4 regions of the Paenibacillus sp. FSL W8-0187 genome follow, and region 2 is predicted to be linked to each of the others. Evidence: predicted binding sites of a transcription regulator. Region 2 holds the regulator's gene; each other region holds the start of a gene.
The links. Region 2 encodes Rex, which represses fermentation and respiration genes when NADH is low (regulators of the CRP and FNR family bind a similar motif). Its sites were predicted from a motif close to TTGTGAAATATTTCACAA; they were not measured.
Positions count from the first base shown of each region.

Region 1: a site for Rex is predicted at 2,139-2,156, ahead of MKY48_RS31725 (cytochrome ubiquinol oxidase subunit I). Genes of this name have one in related genera too.
Region 3: a site for Rex is predicted at 1,965-1,982, ahead of MKY48_RS17385 (flavocytochrome c). Genes of this name have one in related genera too.
Region 4: a site for Rex is predicted at 2,547-2,564, ahead of ric (iron-sulfur cluster repair di-iron protein). Genes of this name have one in related genera too.

Region 1 is NZ_CP150206.1:7,001,976-7,007,705, reverse strand. Features, by position in the region: gene ade (adenine deaminase) at 148-1,950, shown strand; gene MKY48_RS31725 (cytochrome ubiquinol oxidase subunit I) at 2,239-3,642, shown strand; gene cydB (cytochrome d ubiquinol oxidase subunit II) at 3,629-4,645, shown strand; gene cydD (thiol reductant ABC exporter subunit CydD) at 4,645-5,730, shown strand, end outside.
Region 2 is NZ_CP150206.1:2,708,801-2,714,530, forward strand. Features, by position in the region: gene dinG (ATP-dependent DNA helicase DinG) at 1-1,052, shown strand, start outside; gene MKY48_RS12155 (redox-sensing transcriptional repressor Rex) at 1,125-1,790, shown strand; gene MKY48_RS12160 (amidohydrolase) at 1,765-3,066, shown strand; gene MKY48_RS12165 (DUF5590 domain-containing protein) at 3,097-3,615, shown strand; gene MKY48_RS12170 (hypothetical protein) at 3,873-4,406, shown strand; gene MKY48_RS12175 (AAA family ATPase) at 4,399-5,730, shown strand, end outside.
Region 3 is NZ_CP150206.1:3,910,632-3,916,361, reverse strand. Features, by position in the region: gene MKY48_RS17395 (response regulator) at 1-257, opposite strand, end outside; gene MKY48_RS17390 (sensor histidine kinase) at 242-1,846, opposite strand; gene MKY48_RS17385 (flavocytochrome c) at 2,023-3,804, shown strand; gene MKY48_RS17380 (helix-turn-helix domain-containing protein) at 4,003-4,413, shown strand; gene MKY48_RS17375 (GNAT family N-acetyltransferase) at 4,709-5,626, shown strand.
Region 4 is NZ_CP150206.1:3,448,561-3,454,290, forward strand. Features, by position in the region: gene MKY48_RS15485 (endospore germination permease) at 1-690, opposite strand, end outside; gene MKY48_RS15490 (spore germination protein) at 694-2,328, opposite strand; gene ric (iron-sulfur cluster repair di-iron protein) at 2,594-3,292, shown strand; gene MKY48_RS15500 (aldehyde dehydrogenase family protein) at 3,761-5,215, shown strand; gene MKY48_RS15505 (methyl-accepting chemotaxis protein) at 5,234-5,730, shown strand, end outside.

The sequences.
Region 1 (5,730 bases), 3.1 Mb from region 2:
TTCATGATAAGAAAAACGTCTATCGACGCACTTTAACAGATGATAGACCGCAATTAGATGAAGTTTTTATTGCGATATCAGGAAGTTACAAGCTTCGAAGTGTATACTTTCTGATATCTAAAGAAAAAAGGGGAGCGTGCAATCATCATGAGTTCAAGCAAGAGACAGAAACGATACGAGGTTAGCCGGAAGCTGGGAAGGGTTGCCTTAGGACAGGAGCCTGCCGATCTGGTCATCAAGAACGGCACACTGGTGAATGTGTTTACAGGCGAGCTTCAGGAGCAGGTGGACGTGGCCATGGCATCCGGACGCATCGCTTATATCGGCAACGCGGATCATACGATCGGGGAAGGGACTCGGGTCATCGAAGCGAATGGCCGCTATATCTCGCCAGGCCTGCTCGACGGTCATATGCATGTGGAGAGCACGATGCTCACCGTGACCGAGTTTGCCAAGGCGGCTATCGTTAGTGGAACGACGGGGGTTTATATGGATCCCCATGAGATTGCCAACGTATTCGGCATGGAAGGTGTGCGCTGGATGCATGAGGAAGGGCAGCAGCTGCCGATGAAGGTGTTCACCACCGTTCCTTCGTGTGTACCGTCGACCTTTGATCTGGAGGATGCTGGGGCGCAGCTGGGCGTAGCCGACATTGAGGAAGGGCTGACATGGCCCGGTGTTGCCGGGCTTGGCGAAGTGATGAATTTCCCGGGCGTCGTGTATGGCGATCCGACCATGAGCGGGGAGATCGAAGCCACGCTGCGTGCGGGCAAGACGGTGACAGGACATTTTCCGGCAGAGGATGTCCGGATGCTGCAGGCATATATGGCAACCGGCGTAAGCTCCGACCATGAAACGGTAACCAGAGAGCAGGCCTTGGAGAAGGTTCGCCTCGGTATGCACCTGATGATCCGTGAGGGTTCAGCTTGGCAGGATGTGAAGGAAGTTGTTAAGGTTATAACGGAAGATAAGGTGCGAACAGACAATATTTCTCTGGTTACGGATGATGTATATCCGCAGACGCTGCTGAGACTCGGACACATGAACCATGTAGTCCGCCGCGCTATGGAAGAGGGCGTGGACCCGGTTACGGCGATCCAGCTGGGAACGATCAACGTGGCTCGTTATTTCGGCATGGACAATGAGCTTGGCAGCATTTCGCCAGGCAAAACGGCAGATATTTTGCTGATTGATGATCTGAAAAGCATGGTACCTTCCGTTGTGATCACGGATGGCGAAGTGGTTGCAGAGAACGGTCGACTCGTGAAGGCATTCCCGGTATATCAATATCCGGAAAAAGCGTTTAACTCGATCCGGCTGCAGCGTTCGCTTACCGCGGATGACTTCCTGCTCCGCAGCAAATTCGATGCCGCACGTACGGAAGTGAACGTGGTCCGCGTCATCGAGAACAGCGCCCGTACCGCCAAAATGACGGCGGTGCTCTCCGTGCAGCAAGGGGTAATCCAGCCAGATCTGGATCAGGACGTGGTTCAACTGGCGTGCATTGAGCGCCACGGCACGACGGGACAAATCTCGCTCGGTTTTGCGAGCGGCTTCGGACTCAAGTCCGGCGCGGTTGCGTCCACGGTAGCACACGACAGTCACAATCTGCTTGTGATGGGCACGAATGCCGAGGATATGGCACTCGCGGCAAATGAGCTGGCAGCGTGCGGAGGCGGCATGATCGTGGTACGGGATGGCAAGGTGCTGGCGAAGGTGGCGATGCCGATTGCCGGTTTGCTGGCGGACCGTCCGGTCGAGATTGTAGCGGAGGAAGTCGCTGCCTTAGAGGAGGCTTGGAAGGAGCTTGGATGCTATATCCATGCGCCGTTCATGACCTTCTCGCTGATTGCGCTGCCGGTGATTCCGGAAATCCGCATTACCAACCGCGGGATCGCAGACGTAACGGAATTCAAGCTCATCGAGACCGAGATTGGCGCGGTTCAATAAGATTGCAGATACACCGAAGCAGGTTGGCCTGAGGGCGAACCTGCTTTTTTGGTGCGTAAATACCGGGCTTGGCCTGTGAGTGGATGCCGCAAGCCATGTTCCAATTGATAATCGTCACATATTCCACCGCCTACTTAGTGATTTTCGTCACAAATTTATAACTTTTTGCCCCCGTTTCAGCCCTGATATTGTGATGTTTATCACAATCCTTTAGGGCGTGGTCTGCGACAATACAAAAAGAATCAAATTTGAAGTGATCACGTGAGCTAAAGAAAGGGGTATCTTAATATGGATCCGGTTATGCTGGCGCGAATTCAATTCGCATCGACAACCATTTTTCACTTTATTTTCGTACCGTTGTCCATCGGATTGGCGTTTCTGATTGCCATCATGGAGACGATGTATGTTGTCAAAGGCCAGGAAGTCTACAAGAAAATGGCCAAGTTCTGGGGAAAGCTGTTCCTGATTAACTTTGCGGTCGGGGTTGTGACAGGGATTCTGCAGGAATTCCAGTTCGGCATGAACTGGTCGGATTACTCGCGGTTTGTCGGGGACGTGTTTGGCGCACCACTTGCCATCGAAGCACTGCTGGCGTTTTTCCTCGAGTCGACGTTTATCGGACTATGGATATTCGGTTGGGATCGGTTATCGAAGAAGGTCCATCTGCTCAGTATCTGGCTGGTGTCCTTCGGCACCCTGATGTCCGCCTTTTGGATTCTGGCAGCGAATTCGTTCATGCAGCGTCCCGTTGGGTTCGAGATGAACAACGGGCGAGCGGAGATGAATGATTTCTTCGCACTGATTACGAACGGTCAGCTGTTGGTAGAGTTCCCGCATACAATCTTCGGGGCACTGGCAACCGGGGCGTTCCTCGTAGCGGGTGTGAGTGCCTACAAGCTAATGAAGAAGCAAGATTTGGATTTCTTTAAGAAATCATTCCATATCGCTATCGTGATTGGTCTCATCACCTCCATTCTGGTTGCGGTGTTCGGTCACCAGCAAGCACAGTATCTGGTGGATACGCAGCCGATGAAGATGGCTGCTGCGGAGAGCCTATGGGAAACGAGTGACGATCCTGCGCCTTGGACGGTCATTGCAGCCATCGATCCGGATAAGCAGGAGAACACGATGGAGTTTAAAATCCCGTATTTGCTCAGCTTTTTGTCCTATAGCAAGTTTTCCGGTGAAGTCATCGGGATGAAGGAGCTGCAGGCGCAATACGAACAGCAGTATGGACCTGGAGATTATATCCCTCCTGTGCGCACCACGTTCTGGAGCTTCCGGATTATGGTGGCCGCAGGCAGCATCATGATTCTGCTGGGGTTGTACGGAGCATGGCTCATGCTGCGCAAAAAGGTCGAGAAGGCCGGTAAATGGTTCCTCAAACTGATGCTGTTCGGTATTTCACTTCCGTTCATTGCCAACACGTCGGGGTGGATTATGACGGAGATCGGGCGGCAGCCGTGGACGGTATTCGGACTGATCACCACGGAGAACAGTGTTTCACCGAACGTCAGCGCAGGCTCGATTCTGTTCTCGCTGATCATGTTTACCGCCATTTATGCAGTGCTGGCAGCCGTCATGGCGTATCTATTTATTAAAGTCATTAAGAAAGGACCGTATGCGGCGGAGGAAGATGACCACCACGCAAGCGATCCATTTAATAAGGAGGGCTACAATGCTGTCTCTTAACGAACTGTGGTTTGTGCTCGTTGCCGTATTGTTTATCGGGTTCTTCTTTTTGGAGGGCTTCGACTTCGGGGTCGGGATGTCCACGCAGCTGCTGGCCAAAAATGATACCCAGCGCCGGGTGCTGATCAACTCGATCGGCCCGTTCTGGGATGCTAACGAGGTCTGGTTGCTGACAGCGGGCGGCGCGATGTTCGCCGCCTTCCCGAACTGGTATGCTACGCTGTTCAGCGGCTTCTACATTCCGCTTGTCTTTCTTCTGCTGGCCTTGATCGGACGCGGGGTGGCCTTTGAATTCCGCGGCAAAGTGGGCGATGTTCGCTGGAAACGGGTGTGGGACGGTGCAATCTTCACCGGCAGCGTACTTCCGCCATTCCTGCTTGGCGTTGTTTTTGCCTGCCTGATCCAGGGGCTCCCGATTAACGAAGAGATGCAGCTGCATGCCGGATTGTTTGATGTTGTGAATGGCTATACTGTGGTTGGCGGGCTGACGATGGTGATGCTCTGCCTGCTGCATGGTTTAATGTTCACAACACTGCGCACGATGGGGGATCTTCAGGAACGGGCACGCCGTATGGCCCGGAAACTCCTGCTTCCCGTAGCAGCCCTGTTCGTGGCATTCGGGGTGATGACGTATTTCATGACCGATGTCTTCGAGAAGCGTGGCGTGGTGTTAACCGTGCTGCTGGTGCTGGCTCTGCTCGCATTCTTACTGGGCGGATATTTCATGAACATCAAGCGGGACGGCTGGGCTTTCGGGATGACCGGGGCGGTTATCGCTCTGCTGGTAACGTCCGTGTTCGTGGGCTTGTTCCCGCGCGTGATGGTCAGTTCCATCAATTCGGCATTTGACCTGACTATTTATAATGCGGCCTCCGGACCGTATTCTCTCAAGATTATGACGATTGTGGCGGTAACGCTGCTGCCATTCGTATTGGGCTATCAAATTTGGAGTTACTTCGTTTTCCACAAACGGGTACATGAGAAGGAGCATCTGGAGTACTGATGGGAAAAGATCTGCTGGGATACAAAGGCGCCAAGACGGTATTCTTCCTTGTCGCCGTATGTACCCTGGCACAGAGCATGGCCATCCTCCTGCAAGCCAAATGGCTGGCGGAAGCCATATCCGCCTTGTTTGCCGGATCAACGCTGCAGGAGCAGGGGGAGACCATTGCCTTGTTCCTGCTTGCATTTCTGGCACGCCACGGCATCTCAGCCGTGCAGCAAGGAATCGCACAGCGCTTTGCCGAGGAGACGGGCACGAGCCTGAGGAAGCAGCTGCTGGATGAGCTGTTTCGGAAGGGGCCGTCCTTTGTCCGGTCGGAAGGAACAGGCAATGTGGTTACGCTTGTGCTGGAGGGCATCGGCAAGTTCCGTAAATATGCGGAGCTGACCATACCGCGCATGATGGGGGCGAGCATTACCCCGGCTCTGGTATGGCTGTACGTGTTCATGACGGACCGGATTTCGGGCATTATTCTGCTGGTGACCATGCCGATCCTGATCGTATTTCTCATCCTCGTGGGGCTTGCCGCGAGAAAGCAGACCGAGCGGCAGCTGGATTCTTACCGGATGCTGTCTAATCATTTTGTAGATTCGCTGAGAGGTCTGACTACCCTGAAGTTTCTGGGACAGAGCCGCAAGCATAGCGAGAGCATACAGCAAGTCAGCGAGGGATATCGAGCAGCTACTATGCGGACGCTGCGCGTGGCGTTTCTGTCGTCCTTCGCGCTGGATTTCTTTACGATGCTGTCCGTGGCATCTGTTGCGGTAAACTTAGGCTTACGCCTCATTAACGGCAGCCTGGAGCTGCTGCCCGCGCTGCTTATCCTGATCCTGGCACCGGAGTATTTCCTGCCGGTGCGCATGGTCGGGGCGGACTTTCATGCCACGCTGGACGGTAAGCAGGCAGGGGAAGCGATGCAATCCATGATTCAGGAGGCCCGGAAAGGGCGTTCTTGCGATATAACATTTAAAATTAAAGATAATTTGTCTGAGCCCAATTCGCCGCAGCCGCAATTCCAGTGGGATAATCACAGCGTCCTGGAGCTGTCCGGTATCGGCCTCAGGCACGAAGAGTTGGGGCCGGCT
Region 2 (5,730 bases):
TGAAGGAAGATCTGGACGATTACAGCGCGGACAGTTTGTTAACAGACCTATCGGGTCTGTTTAAGGACCTGGCCGCACACCGCGAGGACCTGAGGTCCTTCATGGCTCTGAATGATGAAGGCACGGTATACTGGATGGAGGCTAACGGGAATTTCCGCGGCAAATCGCTGCAGCTTTATGCAGTGCCTGTCGATGTTAGCACCCACTTGAAGGAATTGTTTTTTGACAAGAAACAAAGCGTGATCCTGACATCGGCGACCTTGTCGGTGGATAAATCGTTTCAGTTCATGATCGAGAACTTGGGTCTTCAGGAAGCGGCAGATAGCGGCAACTTGAACACGGTTCTGCTGCCGTCCCCGTTTAATTACAGGGAGCAGGCCCTCCTTGTCGTGCCGCGCGATTTTCCGAGCGTGAAGGGCTCGGTCGGGGATGCACTCTTTGTGAATACACTTGTGCAATCATTGGCCGATACGGCAATCGCTACGCATGGCCGCATGCTTGTGCTGTTCACTTCGTACCGCATGCTGCGTCAGGTTCACGAGCCGTTGAAGGAGGCGCTGGCATCCAGCGATATTACGGTACTGGGACAAGGGATGGACGGAACCAGCCGTACCAAGTTAATCCGGAGATTCCAGGATAGCAGTGCTTCGGTCCTGCTGGGTACGAGCTCCTTCTGGGAAGGGGTAGACATACCCGGGGAGGCGCTCACTTGCCTTGCGATCGTCCGGCTGCCGTTCCAGCCGCCGAATCATCCCTTGGTCGAAGCCAAGAGCGAATTGCTGCAGCAGCAGAATAAGAACCCGTTCATGAAACTTTCGGTTCCGCAAGCGGTCATTCGCTTCAAACAGGGATTTGGCCGACTGGTGCGGACCGCGCAAGATAAGGGGATTGTCATTGTCTACGATACCCGGGTCATTGAATCCTATTACGGGAAATATTTCTTATATTCTTTGCCGGGGCCGAAGATGGAGCATATGCCGACAGAGGGGATCGTTCCCCGAATTTCGGAATGGCTGCAGGAAGAGGCAGGCATAGAGAACCAAGCTGAATAAAAGTGAAACAATGAACGAAATGATCTGTCACAAAAAAATGTAGTTATTAACCTATTATTAGGGGGAGCATGAATGAAATCGGAAAAAATTTCGGAAGCCGTGGTCCGCAGATTACCTGTATACTTGCGCTATTTGAATGAGCTTCAGAAAAGGGAGGTCTCCACGGTTTCCTCCCAGGAACTGGGACAAAAACTGGACCTCAATCCTGCTCAAATTCGTAAGGACCTAGCGTATTTCGGTGATTTTGGACGGAAAGGGATCGGATATGACGTATCTTATCTGATCGAGAAAATTCGCCAGATTCTAAAGCTGGACCAGAAGATCAATGTCGCATTGATTGGGGCCGGTAATCTTGGACATGCATTATCGAATTACAATGCATTTCTGAAGGACAATATGAAGATTGTGGCGGTTTTCGATTCGTATTCTCCCAAAGTTGGTATGAAAATTAACAATTTGGTTGTACAGCCGATGGAGGAACTGGAGAAGACGGTTCATGAGTACGGCATTCGTATCGGGATAATCACCGTTCCGGATTTTGAAGCGCAGAATGTAGCCAATCAGCTTATCGCCGCAGGCATCGAGGCTATCCTGAATTTTGCGCCAACCATCCTGAAAGCCCCATCCCATATCCGGATTCATACGGCTGATTTCACTACGGATTTGCAGAGTTTGGCCTATTATTTGGATAACGGCAAGGAGGATGCAGCACATGACGACAACGAAGTGGATGGTTAAGAACGGAACGTTTGCGGTACTAGAGGAAGGAAGATCCGTGCTACGCGGATATATGGTTGTGGAGAATGACCGGATAACCTATCTGGGTGAAGAAGAGCCAACCGTCCAAGAGGGAATAGAAGTTATCGATGGAACTCATCTATTTTTCCTACCTGGGTTGGTGAACACGCACGGACATGCGGCGATGTCGCTGCTCCGCGGTTATGGCGACGATCTGGCACTGCAGGTATGGCTTCAGGAAAAAATGTGGCCTATGGAAGCCAAATTCACGGCCGACGATGTATACTGGGGAACCGCACTCTCCGTGCTGGAGATGATCAAAGGCGGAACCACGACATTTGTGGATATGTATGATCATATGGATCAGGTTGCCAAGGTTGTGCAGGACTCAGGAATGCGCGGCGTCCTAATGCGCGGCGTCATCGGATTGTGTCCGCCTGAGGTGCAGCAGCAGAAGCTGGATGAGGCGGTGGCATTCGCGAAAGACTGGCATGGCAAGGCTGACGGGAGAATTACGACGATGATTTCACCGCATGCACCTTATACGTGCCCGCCGGATTTCATCGAAAAATTCGTTCAGGCATCCCATGATTTGAATCTGCCTTTGCATACGCATATGTCCGAAACGGAAACGGAAGTAGCTCAGAATGTAAAAGACTACGGACTTCGCCCTGTTGCCCATTTGGAGAAGCTTGGCATGTTCTCCCGGCCAACGCTGCTTGCGCATGCCGTCCATCTGACCGATGAAGAAATCGAAATCCTGGCCAAGCATCAAGTTATGGTGTCGCATAATCCAGGCAGCAATTTGAAGCTTGCCAGCGGCATCGCTCGCGTGCCTGCACTGCTGAAAGCCGGCGTAACGGTGTCGCTGGGTACCGATGGACCTGCGAGCAATAATAATCTGGATATGTTTGAAGAGATGCGTCTGGCGGCATTGATCCATAAAGGGGTAAGCGGGGATCCAACCGCAATTCCTGCATCCGAAGCGCTTCGCATGGGTACAGAGTATGGAGCCAAGTCAGCCTTCCTCAACGATATCGGCACACTTGCGGTAGGAATGAAAGCAGATATGATCGCACTGAACACGGATCAAGCGCACTTCCTTCCACGGACCGATTATATTTCACACGCTATCTACTCAGCCAGTGCGAAGGATGTAGAGCATGTATGGGTTGACGGCAAGCAGGTAGTGAAGAATGGCGCGAGTCTTACTCTTGATGAGGAACGTATCCGCCGGGAAGCGCAGCGTGCATTTGAGCGTCTTACAACCCTCTAGGGAATAATCAAGGGGAGCGAGGAGACGGATTTGAAGAAAAAAACGAAGTGGATATTGCTGAGTGTGTCCAGCGTGCTGCTGTTGCTGCTTGGTTTACAGCTCTATTATTCATATGTTATGAAAGATACTTGGAATGAAGAAAGAATGGCAATTGTTGCCGCGAAGCAGCATGGCCAATTGGTTACATCCGGGAAGACCTATAAATCGGTGTGGGGCGAGGATAATAACTATTGGGTGGTAAGCGGGAAAGATCAAGACAATCAAGATCGTATGGTATGGGTGAAATTTACGGATGACAACGTACCTGTTGAAGGTGCTGACGCTGTCCAGTCCGTTTTATTGAAAACGGGAATGTCAGAAGCCCAGATGCGGGATCAGATCTATAACGAATTGCCTGGCGTTGAAATTAAGCGGCTGCTGCCTGGAATGTATGAGGGTGAGTATGCATGGCAGCTGCAGTATGAACACAACGGTCAGCGCGGCTATCGGTTTTATCGTTTTCAAGATGGTAACACCATCGGGAATGACATTATTCTTCCAAATCAATAAAAATGCAGTAAGAGAGGCGCCCTTTATAGGGTGCCTCTCTTTTTCTCCAACATGTAAGCGCATTCAGAAAAAATATGGAAAAACTGTTCTAAATATTTTCACAGACATGCATGAAAAAGTATATAAGATGTGATATACTCGTACTTGTACAAAACGAGCATATAAAATACATGCATCGCAATATATCGTTGTTATATGTATTATTGTGTTACAGAATGATAGACAAAATTTCATATAGGAAATGAAGGAGGAACTTCATGAAACTACGCATTGTACCTATCATGCTGACTGTCGTGATCTCAGCATCGGTTCTCTTTGGCGGATGGTTTCTGTATCGGCAGATGGCTTTGCAAAATCCGCTGGCAAATGTTGTGTCGCAATATGACGGCGTGAAGGATTCTCATATAGATATTAAACAGAATACCGTTACTTTGAATCTTGATTTGGCTCCAGATACAAATTTACAAGGTTTGGTTCAGCATATTAAGAAGGAAGGCAAGTCTGTGATTGGCAAGCGGGAATTGAAAATCCAGGTGGAGGACCATTCCTCGGAAGCACTGGATCAATGGTGGGAGAAGGCCATGCTCTCAGTCGCCGAAGCAATGGATAATAAGCAGTATACTGATATTCAATCATCGCTCGAGCAGCTTGCTGCCCAGTCGCCGAATTTGAAAGCAAAAGCAACCATCGATGACACCAATGTCTATGTCAGCTTGTCAGACGGCAAGTCTGGTAAATTTATAATCTTGCCGCGTCAGCCTGGCAGCATGGAGGTGTGGAATCATGCCTAAATTAGCTAAAGAAATCATGTTAGGCTTTATTCCCGTATTACTGGTATTCCTTGTATTTGCCGGTGTGAACATCGTGCCCTTGCTCATCGCTGCAGGACTTGTAGGCGGCTTGTTGTTTATCGCTAAAATGAAAGGCGGTATTGCTGTAGGCGCAGGGAATGAGCGCAAGCGGAAAAAGAGCGGACCTGCCAAGCTGACTTTCGAAGAAATCGGCGGGCAGGATAATGCTAAACAAGAACTGCGAGAAGCATTGGATTTTCTGATTCGTCATGAAGACATTAAGAAATTTGGCATTCGTCCATTGAAGGGCATTCTCCTAACCGGGCCTCCGGGAACAGGGAAGACGTTGATGGCGAAAGCCGCTGCCCATTATACGGATTCGATCTTTGTTGCTGCATCCGGCAGTGAATTTGTTGAGATGTACGTCGGTGTTGGTGCGGGGCGCATCCGGGATTTGTTTAAGGATGCCCGGAATCGTGCGACAAAAGAAAACAAACAAAACGCCATCATCTTCATCGATGAGATCGATGTCATTGGCGGTAAACGCGAAGGCGGCCAGCAGCGCGAGTATGACCAGACACTGAATCAGCTGCTAACCGAGATGGATGGCATCTATTCACAGGATACTCCTCGCATTCTGGTTATCGCCGCAACAAACCGGAAAGAAATGCTGGATAGCGCACTGCTGCGTCCAGGCCGATTCGACCGTCATATTCAAGTAGATCTTCCGGATAAGAAGGGACGCACTCATATCTTGAATCTGCATGCTGGTAATAAGCCGCTGCATGAAGATGTTGACTTGGAGAAAATCGCCGAGGAAGCTTACGGCTTCTCGGGTGCACAGCTTGAGAGCGTCATGAATGAAGCGGCCATTTATACGATGCGTGAGAATGAGCAGTTTATCCATCAGCGTCACTTGTCCATGGCGATTGACAAGGTCATGATGGGTGAGCGTTCTGATCGCGAATCGAATTTGGAAGAGAAGAAGCGCGTTGCCATCCATGAATTGGGACATGCTATCATGGCAGAGCTGGTGCGTCCCGGCAGTGTGAAACAAGTTGCCCTCAGCCCGCGTGGTAAGGCACTTGGTTATGTTCGTCATAACCCGCAGGAGGAACAATATCTGTACACAAAATCCTTCCTGGAAGAGCAAATTATGATCGCGCTTGGCGGTGCGGCCGCCGAAGAGATCTTTTACGGGGGTCGAAGCACAGGTTCAAGCAATGACTTTGAGCAATCGCTGAACATCGTGGAGACGATGATGAAGTCGGGTTTGACGTCGCTGGGCATTGTTAACATGAATATGGTAACAACTGAAGAGTTA
Region 3 (5,730 bases), 1.2 Mb from region 2:
TCATACCCACTAATAATCACCACGACCATGTCAGGATACCGACTCGTTACAATTTCGACCAGATCAAGGCCATTCAACCCCGGCATGTTAATATCCGCTAGCAATACGTCTGGTGTGGATTCCTCGATTAGAGACAGAGCCTCAGCAGCATTCCTTGCTTCTCCTGATGGTTCAAAAGGCAGCCGACTCTCTTGGATGTATTTCCGTAAGCCATTACGGATAATTTTCTCGTCATCCACGATTAGGACTTGCCACATGAGTTGTCACCTCCAAGTGGTACATTTATCGTCATACAGGTTACACCTTGTTCACTACTGATCTGCAAACCGTAAAGCTCACCATAAGCAAGTTTGATGCGATGGTTGACACTATATAGACCGAATCCGATCTCTTCGTTTCTGTCTTTTTTTCCGTCCCGCAACGTCTTCTGAAGTGATGCGAGCCTGGATTTAGGAATGTCTACTCCGTTATTCAGGACAGTGACGATCAGTTGATCCCCTTGTTTATATGCACGAATTGATATTTTACTTTTCTGGTTTGTCAGCGGCTTGATTCCGTGATAAATCGCATTTTCAACGAGTGGTTGAAGGATGAACCGAATGATCTGATGTTGTTCCAAATGCTTGTCATAGCTCAATTCGTAATCCAGAATATCATCATACCGAACACATTGGATATTTAAGTAGCTCTCGACATGTTGAAATTCTTGTTCCAGCATTACAAATTGACTGCCGCTGCTGAGTCCAAGCCGGAAATACGTGCTTAAGGATTCTACAATGTCCACCACATCATTTGCGTCATGGCTTGCAGCCATCCATTGAATCGTATCCAGTGTATTATACAGAAAATGGGGCTTAATCTGTTCGTGAATCATCTGCAGCTCCATTTCCTTCTTTTCTTGCTGGGATTGATATAGCTTAATGAGCATTTGATTGAAACTACGCGCTAACTCTCCAATCTCATCGCGCCTTTTATCGTTAGAACGCACGCTCCAGTCACCGTCTTCCACTTGTCTCATCAATTGACGCAGCGCCTGTATCGGCTTAGCTATGGAGGAGCCCAATAATAGGACGAGTATCAAAAAGAAGATACCTACTACAGTTCCTACCATAAGAGCCGACCGCTGGGTCTTCGTCATACCTTGGGTAAGCTGGGATTTCGGCACTTGGAATATGAGCTTCCAGCCCGGAACACCGGTAATCGAAGCCGTAAAGATAGCCATGTTAGCTCTGGAATCATCCAGTTCTGGAAATTCTGAATTAACGATAAGCGATCCTCTACCGTCATACACCAAAATGTCTTGGGCGATATCTTTCATTTTACCGATAGGAACGGCGGCTGCGATGTAAGCTGCATCCTCATGAACTAGCGGTTCAACACGGTACAGAATAACAACAATCTCTGCTTTGTTGGCTCTTGAAACAATAACGTTACTTACAACGCAGGGAGCATTCGACGAAATCAGTTCTTTATAATAGTCTCGATTTAATATAGAGAAAGAGTTGCTATCCGGCGTCCAAGAGTTTCCTTGGAGATCAACAATCCGAATGGACTCGTAGTCATGACCTCGACGTTGTTCGAGCTTGCGACTTTCGCGTAACAGCTCTTCTCGAGTCAAGTGATGATCAGAAGCAAGGGTGGCGAGCATTTCGACTTCTCCAATCCGCTGCTGAAACCAATAGGATATTTGTTCGCTCCGGGCATTGACGATTTGCTGTGTCAGTGATTCATTGAGTGGGACGACCGTTCGTTCCATCTCTATGTGTATGGCGACTAACAACGCAAGGAATAGTAAGAGAAAGCATCCTCCGGCATATAATGTAATTTTTCGTTGTATTGAGTGCATGTCTTTATTACATCATGTTGCATTCCCTTTATAAATGAGAAGTATCACTTATCCAAAATGTATAAATAAAGTCCAAAATGTGCAAATACATTTGGAGATGCATAGCCTATAATACATATTGTACATTTTTTCACAATGTTTAAAATTCAAGTACAAACGTTATCAGGGGAGGAACTATGAGAAAACACGCAGCTAGAGTATTGTCCATTATTATGGTGCTGGCACTTGTATTTACGATGGCAGCTTGCGGCTCGAAAGAAAACGCAAAGGATGCATCGAATGGTACAACGACGGCCATTGGGGTAGGTAGTGGTAAGCATGGTGACATTAAAGTTGAGGTAACCTTTACGGATTATAAAATCACGGATGTGAAGGTTCTGGAGCAGAAGGAAAATGAAGTACTATCGGAGCCTGTATATACTCAATTGAAGGAAAATGTCATGCAGGCAAATAGTGCAGAGGTAGATGTTATTAGTGGATCTAGTGTGACGAGCAAGGGGTATTTGGATGCAATTCAGGATGCGATTGTTAAATCGGGAATTGCGCTGGTGGCAGGTAGTGGAACAACTGATGCGAAACAGACCGAAGAGTCGGAACAAACGTACGATGTCGTCGTGATCGGCGCGGGCGGTGCTGGCTTTAGTGCAGCGCTCGAAGCAGCAGATGCCGGAGTAAGCGTAGTTATTCTGGAGAAGATGCCGACCGTTGGCGGTAACACATTGATCTCCGGTGGGGAGATGAATGCGCCTGACAACTGGGTTCAGCATGCACTTGGCATTACCGATGATAGCCCAGAGTTATTTTATCAGGATACGATGAAGGGTGGCGACAATCTAGGCCAGCCGGAAATCGTGAAGATTTTGTCCGAGCAAGCACTGGGTTCAGCCGAATGGTTACGTGACGAGGTAAAAGTAGAGTTTTTATCCGATCACCTCTTCCAGTTCGGGGGACATTCCCGTAAGCGTGCACTTATTCCTGTCGGCCATACAGGGGCGGAATTGATTACGAAGCTCAAGACCAAGGCCGAAGAGCTTGGAGTTAAGATCAAGACAAACATGAAAGCTGAGAACCTACTAACGGATGAGAGTGGTAAAATAGTTGGCGTTGATGCGAGCACAAATGGTCAAAAGGTGACCTTCCATGCGAACAAAGGCGTTATCATAGCGTCCGGTGGATTTGGTTCTAATATTGAGATGCGTAAGCAATATAATCCTGAGTTGGATGAGAGCTATATGTCTACGGATACGCCAGGGACGACAGGTGACGGGATTGTTATGGCTCAAGCAGTTAATGCAGATATTACGAATATGGAGAATATTCAGACCTATCCGATCTGTGACCCTGCTACAGGTGTAATCTCACTTGTGGCCGATTCCCGGTTTGATGGCGCGATACTGATTAACCAAGGGGGAACACGATTTGTAGAGGAATTGGAACGACGCGATGTCATTTCTAAGGCAATTCTAGCACAAGAAGGGCGTTACGCTTACCAATTCTGGAATCAGGAAATCGCCGATATCGGCAAGACGATCGAAGTGCACCAAGATGAGTATGATCAATTAGTTAGAGAGGGAATGCTCTATAAGGCTGACACGATTGAAGATGCGGCTAATTTCTTCAAGGTAAATGTAGAAACATTGAAAGAGACTATAAGTAAAGTCAACGAGTATGCGAAGACAGGCAAGGATCTGGATTACAACCATCGTGGTGGTTTGGTATCGCTGGAAAAAGGCCCGTATTATATTCAAAAAGCAGTTCCGTCGGTCCATCATACAATGGGTGGACTGGTCATTGATACGAAAGCACGTGTTCTGTCGACAGAAGGTAAGGTTATTCCGGGACTGTACGCTGCTGGAGAAGTGACAGGCGTTGTTCATGGTGCGAACCGTCTGGGCGGAAATGCCATTTCGGATATTGTTACTTACGGCCGGATTGCTGGTCAGGAAGTCGCAAAGTAGATGTGTAAGACTTTTTGAAGATTCATTTTTTTAAAAAAAGATCATTTGAAGTGCTAGAAGCTATTTCTTAAATGGCGGGCTAGCACTTCTTTTCTTAATTTGGTGAAGCCCACATCAAAGAATGTTATGATATCCTGTTTACTTTCTTCTTATTATCTCTTAATATATGGATAACTATAGATAAGAGGTTGAATAATAATGAATGCTAAAGAAGCAGCGTTGTTACTTGGGGTTCATTACAAAACCATTCTAAACATGATTAATGACGGGCGTATAGCCGCTTCGAAAAACGACTCCGGAGATTGGGTAATCAGTGAGAGTGACTTAGCTGCTCGTGAGCAACAGATTGGCGATAAAGAGTTTGCAACGATTTATACTCATATGGCAGTACAAATAATTGAAAAAGCTCATAACCGGGCTATAAATGCAGCAAGAGAAGAGCTTATTGACGTTGCGCGTGCAACAATAAAGGTCAAAGAGAATAGGAATGAGTTGAATCAACAAGTAAAAAGACTTCAAAATGCATTAGATGCATACAAGGCTGCTGAAGCTTTCGCACTCACTGTTGATTCAATCAAAAAACAAGCGGAAATAGAAAGACACCAATAGTACCTGATAAGTATTGGAGACATATCTAAACGGAACTAATTATGTGGAGGTGTACTTAATAAGTGCAGAAGGATACCCAAGATGATCTATGGCAAAGAATACTTTTAAACCCGCTGATCAAACTAAGCATCAGTGGGTTTTTTATATGAGATGTTATTCTACACATTTACGATCTTTAGAAAACATAAATATAACCATTTTTCCACTTGTAGTCCTTTTCAACATTGGATTACTCTGAAAGTATTGAACATATGAAATTGTTCATCAGACTATGAGGAACCGGAGAGTGATAGGCATGACGATGAAATTCCGGAAATACAAAGATGAGAGCGATTACATGGCACTACGTAAGGTAATTACTCAAAAGTTTGCCGATCCAACCCGCCGTTTTTATCCTAGTCTAGCGGATTTTGATTATAACCGCGCCTTCGGCGGTGAAAAATTCCTTCAAAGTCTGATGGTTTGCGAAATCGAAAATGACACCATTATCGGTGCTATTTGGCCTGGGCATTATCGAATTCTATATTGCTTTACCGGGCCTGAATACATTCATCTAGAAGATGAAATATTCGCTTGGGTGGAACAACACTATTGCGGTCCGTCACTTGAAGATCGCAACGGACAGGAGGTTTATATTTGGGGTTATATTGAGGATCTTCCCCGAGTACAAACGCTCAAAGCCAGGGGATATGAACAGCATACCTGGTATATGTATTCCGGGGTTATTGATTTAGAAGATGTGAATCAAGAACCTCATTTTCCCGAGGGGTTCAAGGTGCGCCCGATCGAGGCGGGCGATTTAGAGCAAAAGGTCAATATCATGAGCGGTTCAGCTGGTTTGACTGCGCCAGATATCGAGATTTACCTTCATTTGATGTCCTGTCCAACGTACCGTCAGGATTTGGACTTGGTTATTGTGAACGAGACGAACGAAATTGTCGGCTTTGCAAATATCTGGCTCGACAGTGATAACAATATCGCCATTATCGAACCGTTTGGAACGGCTCCCACATATCGAAGGCGGGGATTGGCAACAAACCTGTTGTACGAGTGTATGCGACAGTTAAAAGAGGCCGGCGTCAGTAAACTCTACATCAATCATGGGGGAATGTGGACGCTTGATCCAGAACCAGATGACGCGATGCGAGTCTACACAAGAGTTGGATTTCAAGCACTGGGAAATATGTTTGTATGGTGTAAGTCGTTTTCTTAATTGACCCCTTGAAAGTCGCTAATTTAGCGGCTTTTTTTGTTATATCGGTACAAGTTCATGTCCCGATTCGAGGTCACGAACTTGTACCGATTGCCGTAAAGGAC
Region 4 (5,730 bases), 740 kb from region 2:
TAATATATACAGCACCCCGGTGATCAGCATCGCCCATATGCTGGAGCGCATCGCTCTTTCCGGTTTGCACATGGCAGGGATGACCATCATCATAATAAAGTATCCTTGGAACATGGTGGACAATGTAATAATGCCTGCCGGTATTCCTCGAATTTCATTCCCCATCACAGGAAGAACATTGACGATTTCCGCGTTTTTTAACGACAGGGCGACGATCAAGAGCGCAGGAATTAGGATAAAGGGGCTGTAAAATAAATGAATGTAAGCAAAGGTCATAATATTTCGGCGTGAAGAAAAAGCAGCCAGGAGCAGCATGACCAGTACAGTCACCTCCAATGGCGTATTTTTCAAAACGGCTGTGACAACAACCTCACCGAACTCCCTTGCAACAAGAGAGCTTAAAACGGCAAAGAATGCAATGGATAGAAGGCCTCCGATTCTTCCGAGCCATTTGCCGATGATGATCTCGCTATACTCGATGTAAGAGTCATTCGGGAACCGCATGCCAAGCCGGGTCATGAAAAAAAGTCCGACAAATGCAAGCAGCATTCCCAAAAAAGTGACTAACGGAGCTCCTGCATCTGCGGCCTTCACCGCAGCCAAGGGAAGTGCAAGAACGCTTACTCCAACTATGGTGCTGATTGTAACGGCAGCAGCCTGCGTGACAGTGATTTGGCGCTGTTCATTCATAAGTTAACGCCCTTTCTCGTCGTTAGGATGGACGGGATCCATAATATGGGATGAAGAATGATCCACCTGTTCCTTCATGTGATCACCCATTCTTGTCTTGCTAATCGGATGGAGGAAGGAAGGCCGATTCTTCATCTTCCACAACGGCCCACGGGTCAGGAGATCCCGCATGCCTTGGAAGTTGCCAGGCACAAATGGGCTTATGTATGGGACCCCGAACGATTTAAGTGACAATAAATGATTGGTAATCAAAATGATTCCGACCATGACGCCATATAGACCGAAGATACCGGCTAAGATGATCAGCGGAAAACGAAGCAGGCGAAGAGCCAGAGCCGCATTGTAGGCCGGCGTTGCAAAAGAGCCAATGGTCGTTAAAGCGATAATAACGACGGTTATCGGGCTCGCGAACCCGGCTGCTACCGCAGCCTGGCCGATGACCAGCACGCCGACAATAGATAAAGCGCCGCCTACCTGTTGCGGCAATCGTATGGTAGCTTCCCTTAAAACCTCCATTGAGATTTCAATGACAAGCACTTCGATCATGGCAGGGAAAGGTACGCCTGCACGCCCGCCGGCAACGGCGACCGCAAATTCTGTGGGGATCAGCTCAGGATTGAACGAAATAATCGCCACATACAGCGAGGGAAAGACCAATGAAAATACTAGAGCAACCAGACGGGATAGTCGGATCGCACTCATCAGAACGAAGCGTTCGGTATAATCTTCAACGGTCTGATAGAACTGGCTAAACACGGTAGGCGCGATCAAGGCCAGAGGGGAGCCATCGACCAAGATGGCGACTCTTCCTTCCAGCAGATTCGCCACGACTTTGTCAGGTCGCTCGGTATACTGGATTTGCGGAAAGGGAGACCAATGGTTGTCTTCGATGAATTGCTCCAAATAACCTGAATCCAGAACGGCGTCGATTTCAATGGCATCCAGCCGCTTTTGTACTTCTTTGATGATTCCGGGATTGGTTATGCCGTCCATGTAACACATGGCAACTTTGGATTTGGTTTTCGTTCCGATCTCCATGGATTTCACGCGAAAATCTGGGGTTTGCAGCCGGTAGCGGAGTAGAGAGATATTGGTCCCCAGGGACTCTATAAATCCCTCTCTGGCTCCGCGGATTACCTGCTCCGTCGCCGGCTGCTCAATAGCGCGCTGCGTGATCTGACGTGTGTCAATGATAATCGCCTCGTCCAGCCCTTCAATGGCAACGACGGATTGCCCCCTTAGCAGGTTGTCGGTCAGAACGGAGATTTTCCTTTCCGAATACCCCTCGCTATGATAAAGCGTATCTTTCATGATGGTTTGCATTAACGCATCATGCGGGAGATTATTTACATCGATATGGCGCGGCCCATATTTGAGGGGCTTCAATATCGTGTTATTGATGACGGCATGATCCGTCATATCGGAGAAATACAACAATACAGCCGGATGCTGCCCGAACACATGGAAGCCAAATACAATAAAATCGTCACTATCTCCCAGAACCTGTTTGATTTCGGATATGGTTTCTTCCAGATTCACCGATATGTCCATATCCTCTGAGTTCTTCCCATTCGGATTGGCAGAAAGATTATCGCTATCGTTGGGTTGGTTCGAACCCGCCCATGTGGAAAATGACATTGTGTTTACACCTCTCCTAATTCAACCGGGGTCACAGCATTTGGATATTTCGATTAAGTATTTCCTCTGGTTGTTATTTTTATCAGAAAGAAGAAGTCTAAAAAGATGTTGCCTTGGCTCCCGTAGTTCTCCGATCCTGATCGTTCACATAGTGTTAGATTTTGGTATGACTGCAATCACATATACGAAGATAGGAGTTTCATATACTTGGGTTGTAAGAGTGAAATAGTTCACAAAGACGCATTTAGTCTAAGGAGGTTTGAACATGAGTTCATTCACGCTTCAGAGTCAGGTATCCGATATCGTTACATCCATTCCGCAAACCGCGGATTTATTCCGATCACTTCGCATTGATTTTTGTTGTGGAGGGCAGGTGCCTTTGGAAGAGGCGGCTAAACAGCGCAATTTGGAACCCGCCGCCGTTTTGGAGCAGGTTCGGTCCGTGGAGAGCAAGTTTGCAGATTATCAAGAAAGCCGTCCGGCTTCACTGAAGGAATCCGAACTGATTGAATACATCCAGCAGAAACATCATGCCTTCTTGCGGGATGAATTACCTGCTTTAACGCCGTATGTGACGAAATTAGCCCGCGTTCATGGGGAGCATCATCCCGAACTTCTTCGGGTGCAGGAGCTTTTCTCCGATCTGAAAAAAGAACTGCTGGATCATACGAAGGATGAAGACGAGCATGTATTTCCGCTCATTTTGAAATTTGTTGCAGAGCCTAACCACCAGGCTGCAGCGGAGCTTAAGCCGCATGTGTCTGAACTGGAACATGAACATGCTCAAGCAGGCAAACTGCTACAGGAGCTCCGGGAAGTAACCGCTGATTTCGAACTTCCGTCGGATGCCTGCGGTACGTATCGGTTGGTCTATCAACGGTTGGCGATGCTTGAAAAGGACACCTTCGAGCATATCCATCTGGAAAACAACATCTTGTTCGAACGGATTCGTCAAGCGGTATAACCTTGATGACCGTGTGAAAGTGAATTAACGCATGCTGGATTAATATTAATTGCAAAATAACGTGGCGTCCCAAAAGTAGATTTAGTTGCTTGACGTACGGCTCTCATAAACAGAAAGTGTGTCAAATAAAGCCATGGCGGTGCTCAGGATGTTATTCCCACACCGCTATGGCTTCTGTTTTGATCATTGGCTGTTCTCCCTTGCTCAGAACCATTCCAAGAAATGTTGGGGCAACAGCGATGGTAGGAACGATTCGTACATGGAGCGTCTTCTAGCAGCAAGAAGGGGGGCTCCCGGAAGATCTAAGATCTTTTGAGACACCCCCGTTATTATTCTGCACTTATTTAACGTATAGACTCCCTTGCTCTAGGAGGGAGAAGAGGTCAAAGAAAATTCACTTAACAATTACCTGTTTTTAGTCGATAATTATATTGATCAGTTGGAATTATTCGACACAGGAGGGTTCATATGGATTACTCGAAATTAGGAAAACAATTCATAGCCGGGGAATGGCGAGACGGTAAGAGCGGTAAAACGCTGCCTGACATCAATCCATACAATGATGAGGTCATTACTGCTTTTCAAATCGCAAACGTTGCAGACATTGATGACGCATATCAGGCTGCCAATCAAGCTAAGCTGGAATGGGACAAGGTTAATGCTTACCAGAAACGAGACATTCTTGAAAATGCCGTTAAATATATTGAATCGCATGAGGAAGACATTTCCTCCATTATTGTTCAAGAGCTGGGCGGAACACGTCTGAAGGCGGCGTTCGAGATCGGTCTTGTGAAGAATATGATTAAGGAAGCGGCTACGTTCCCCCTTAGAATGGAGGGAAAGATTTTACCTTCCACAGAGGATGGCAAGGAGAACCGCCTGTATCGGATCCCGGCTGGCGTGGTTGGGGTTATCAGTCCATTTAACTTTCCTTTCTTCTTGTCCATGAAGTCTGTCGCCCCAGCATTGGGTGCTGGCAATGGCGTCGTGCTGAAGCCACATGAGGATTCGCCGATTACGGGCGGAACCCTGATCGGGAAGATTTTCGAAGAAGCGGGCGTACCGAAGGGTTTGTTGAATGTTGTGGTGACAGATATTAAGGAAATTGGCGATGCGTTCGTTGAGCATCCGATTCCGAGAATCATTTCTTTCACAGGTTCGACTAAGGTCGGAAGCCATATTGGTCAACTGGCCGTCAAGCACTTCAAGAAGCCGCTGCTTGAGCTCGGCGGGAACAGCGCGTTCATTATCCTGGAAGATGCTGATATCGATTACGCGGTACAAGCGGCGACATTCAGCAGATTCACACATCAAGGCCAGATCTGTATGTCGGCCAACCGGATTCTTGTACAGAAGTCGATCTATCAGGAGTTTGTAGATAAATACAAAGAGAAGGTTTCTACCCTGACAACAGGTGATCCGAGCGATCCACAGACCATTATCGGACCCGTCATCAACCATCGGCAGGCAGAGACACTGCAGAAGCTGATTGAGAAGGGCATTGAGCAAGGTGCAGTTCCATTGGTGCGAGGGAATATCACCGGCAGAATGGTGGAGCCTACCGTCCTTGTCAATGTCAAACCGGATATGGAGGTAGCACAAGAGGAGTTGTTCGGCCCGGTTGTGTGCATCATCCCATTCGAAACGGAAGAGGAAGGCATTGCCATTGCCAACGATACACGTTTTGGCCTTAGCGGGGCTATTCACACCTCCAATCTTGAACGTGGTGTAGAAATGGCGAAGAAGGTCCATACAGGCATGATCCATGTGAATGATGTAACAATTAACGACGAACCCATTGTAGCATTTGGCGGAGAGAAGCAGTCGGGGTTGGGGCGTCTGAATGGGCAATGGAGCCTGGATGAATTTACGACCATGAAGTGGATATCGGTTCATTACGGGCAAAGGAAATTCCCGTATTAAGGGTTGGGGGAGATAGGCATGAATAATGTGACTGAAGAGCAAACACAGCATGAGCTGATTAGTGCCTTTGTAAAGGTAGCTCCATTGCTGAAAAGTCTAACGAATGATGATATCACGATTGGCATTTATGATACGGAGAAACTTATCATTAATATTCCGGGCAAAACCTTCTCGCTGAATGTGAGCCCGGGGGACCCGCTTGTTGAGGGCGATATTGTCACCAATGCGATTCGGAATAATACAGCTTTATCGGCTGTCGTTCCGAAAGAGCTGTTTGGATTTCCGCTGGCTGCGCGCGCGATCCCACTGCACGATCATCAGGGTAGGGTTATCGGCGGCGTAGGCATGGGGACAAGTCTCGAAAAAGCGAATGCGCTGTTTGAGATGGCCGAGAGTTTTTCGGCAATTGTCGAACAGACCACCGCATCCATTGGAGATATCAGTCAATCGATTGCTCACCTAACCGAACGTGTGACCGACGTAACGAACCAAATGACGGACGTCAGCTCCAGTGC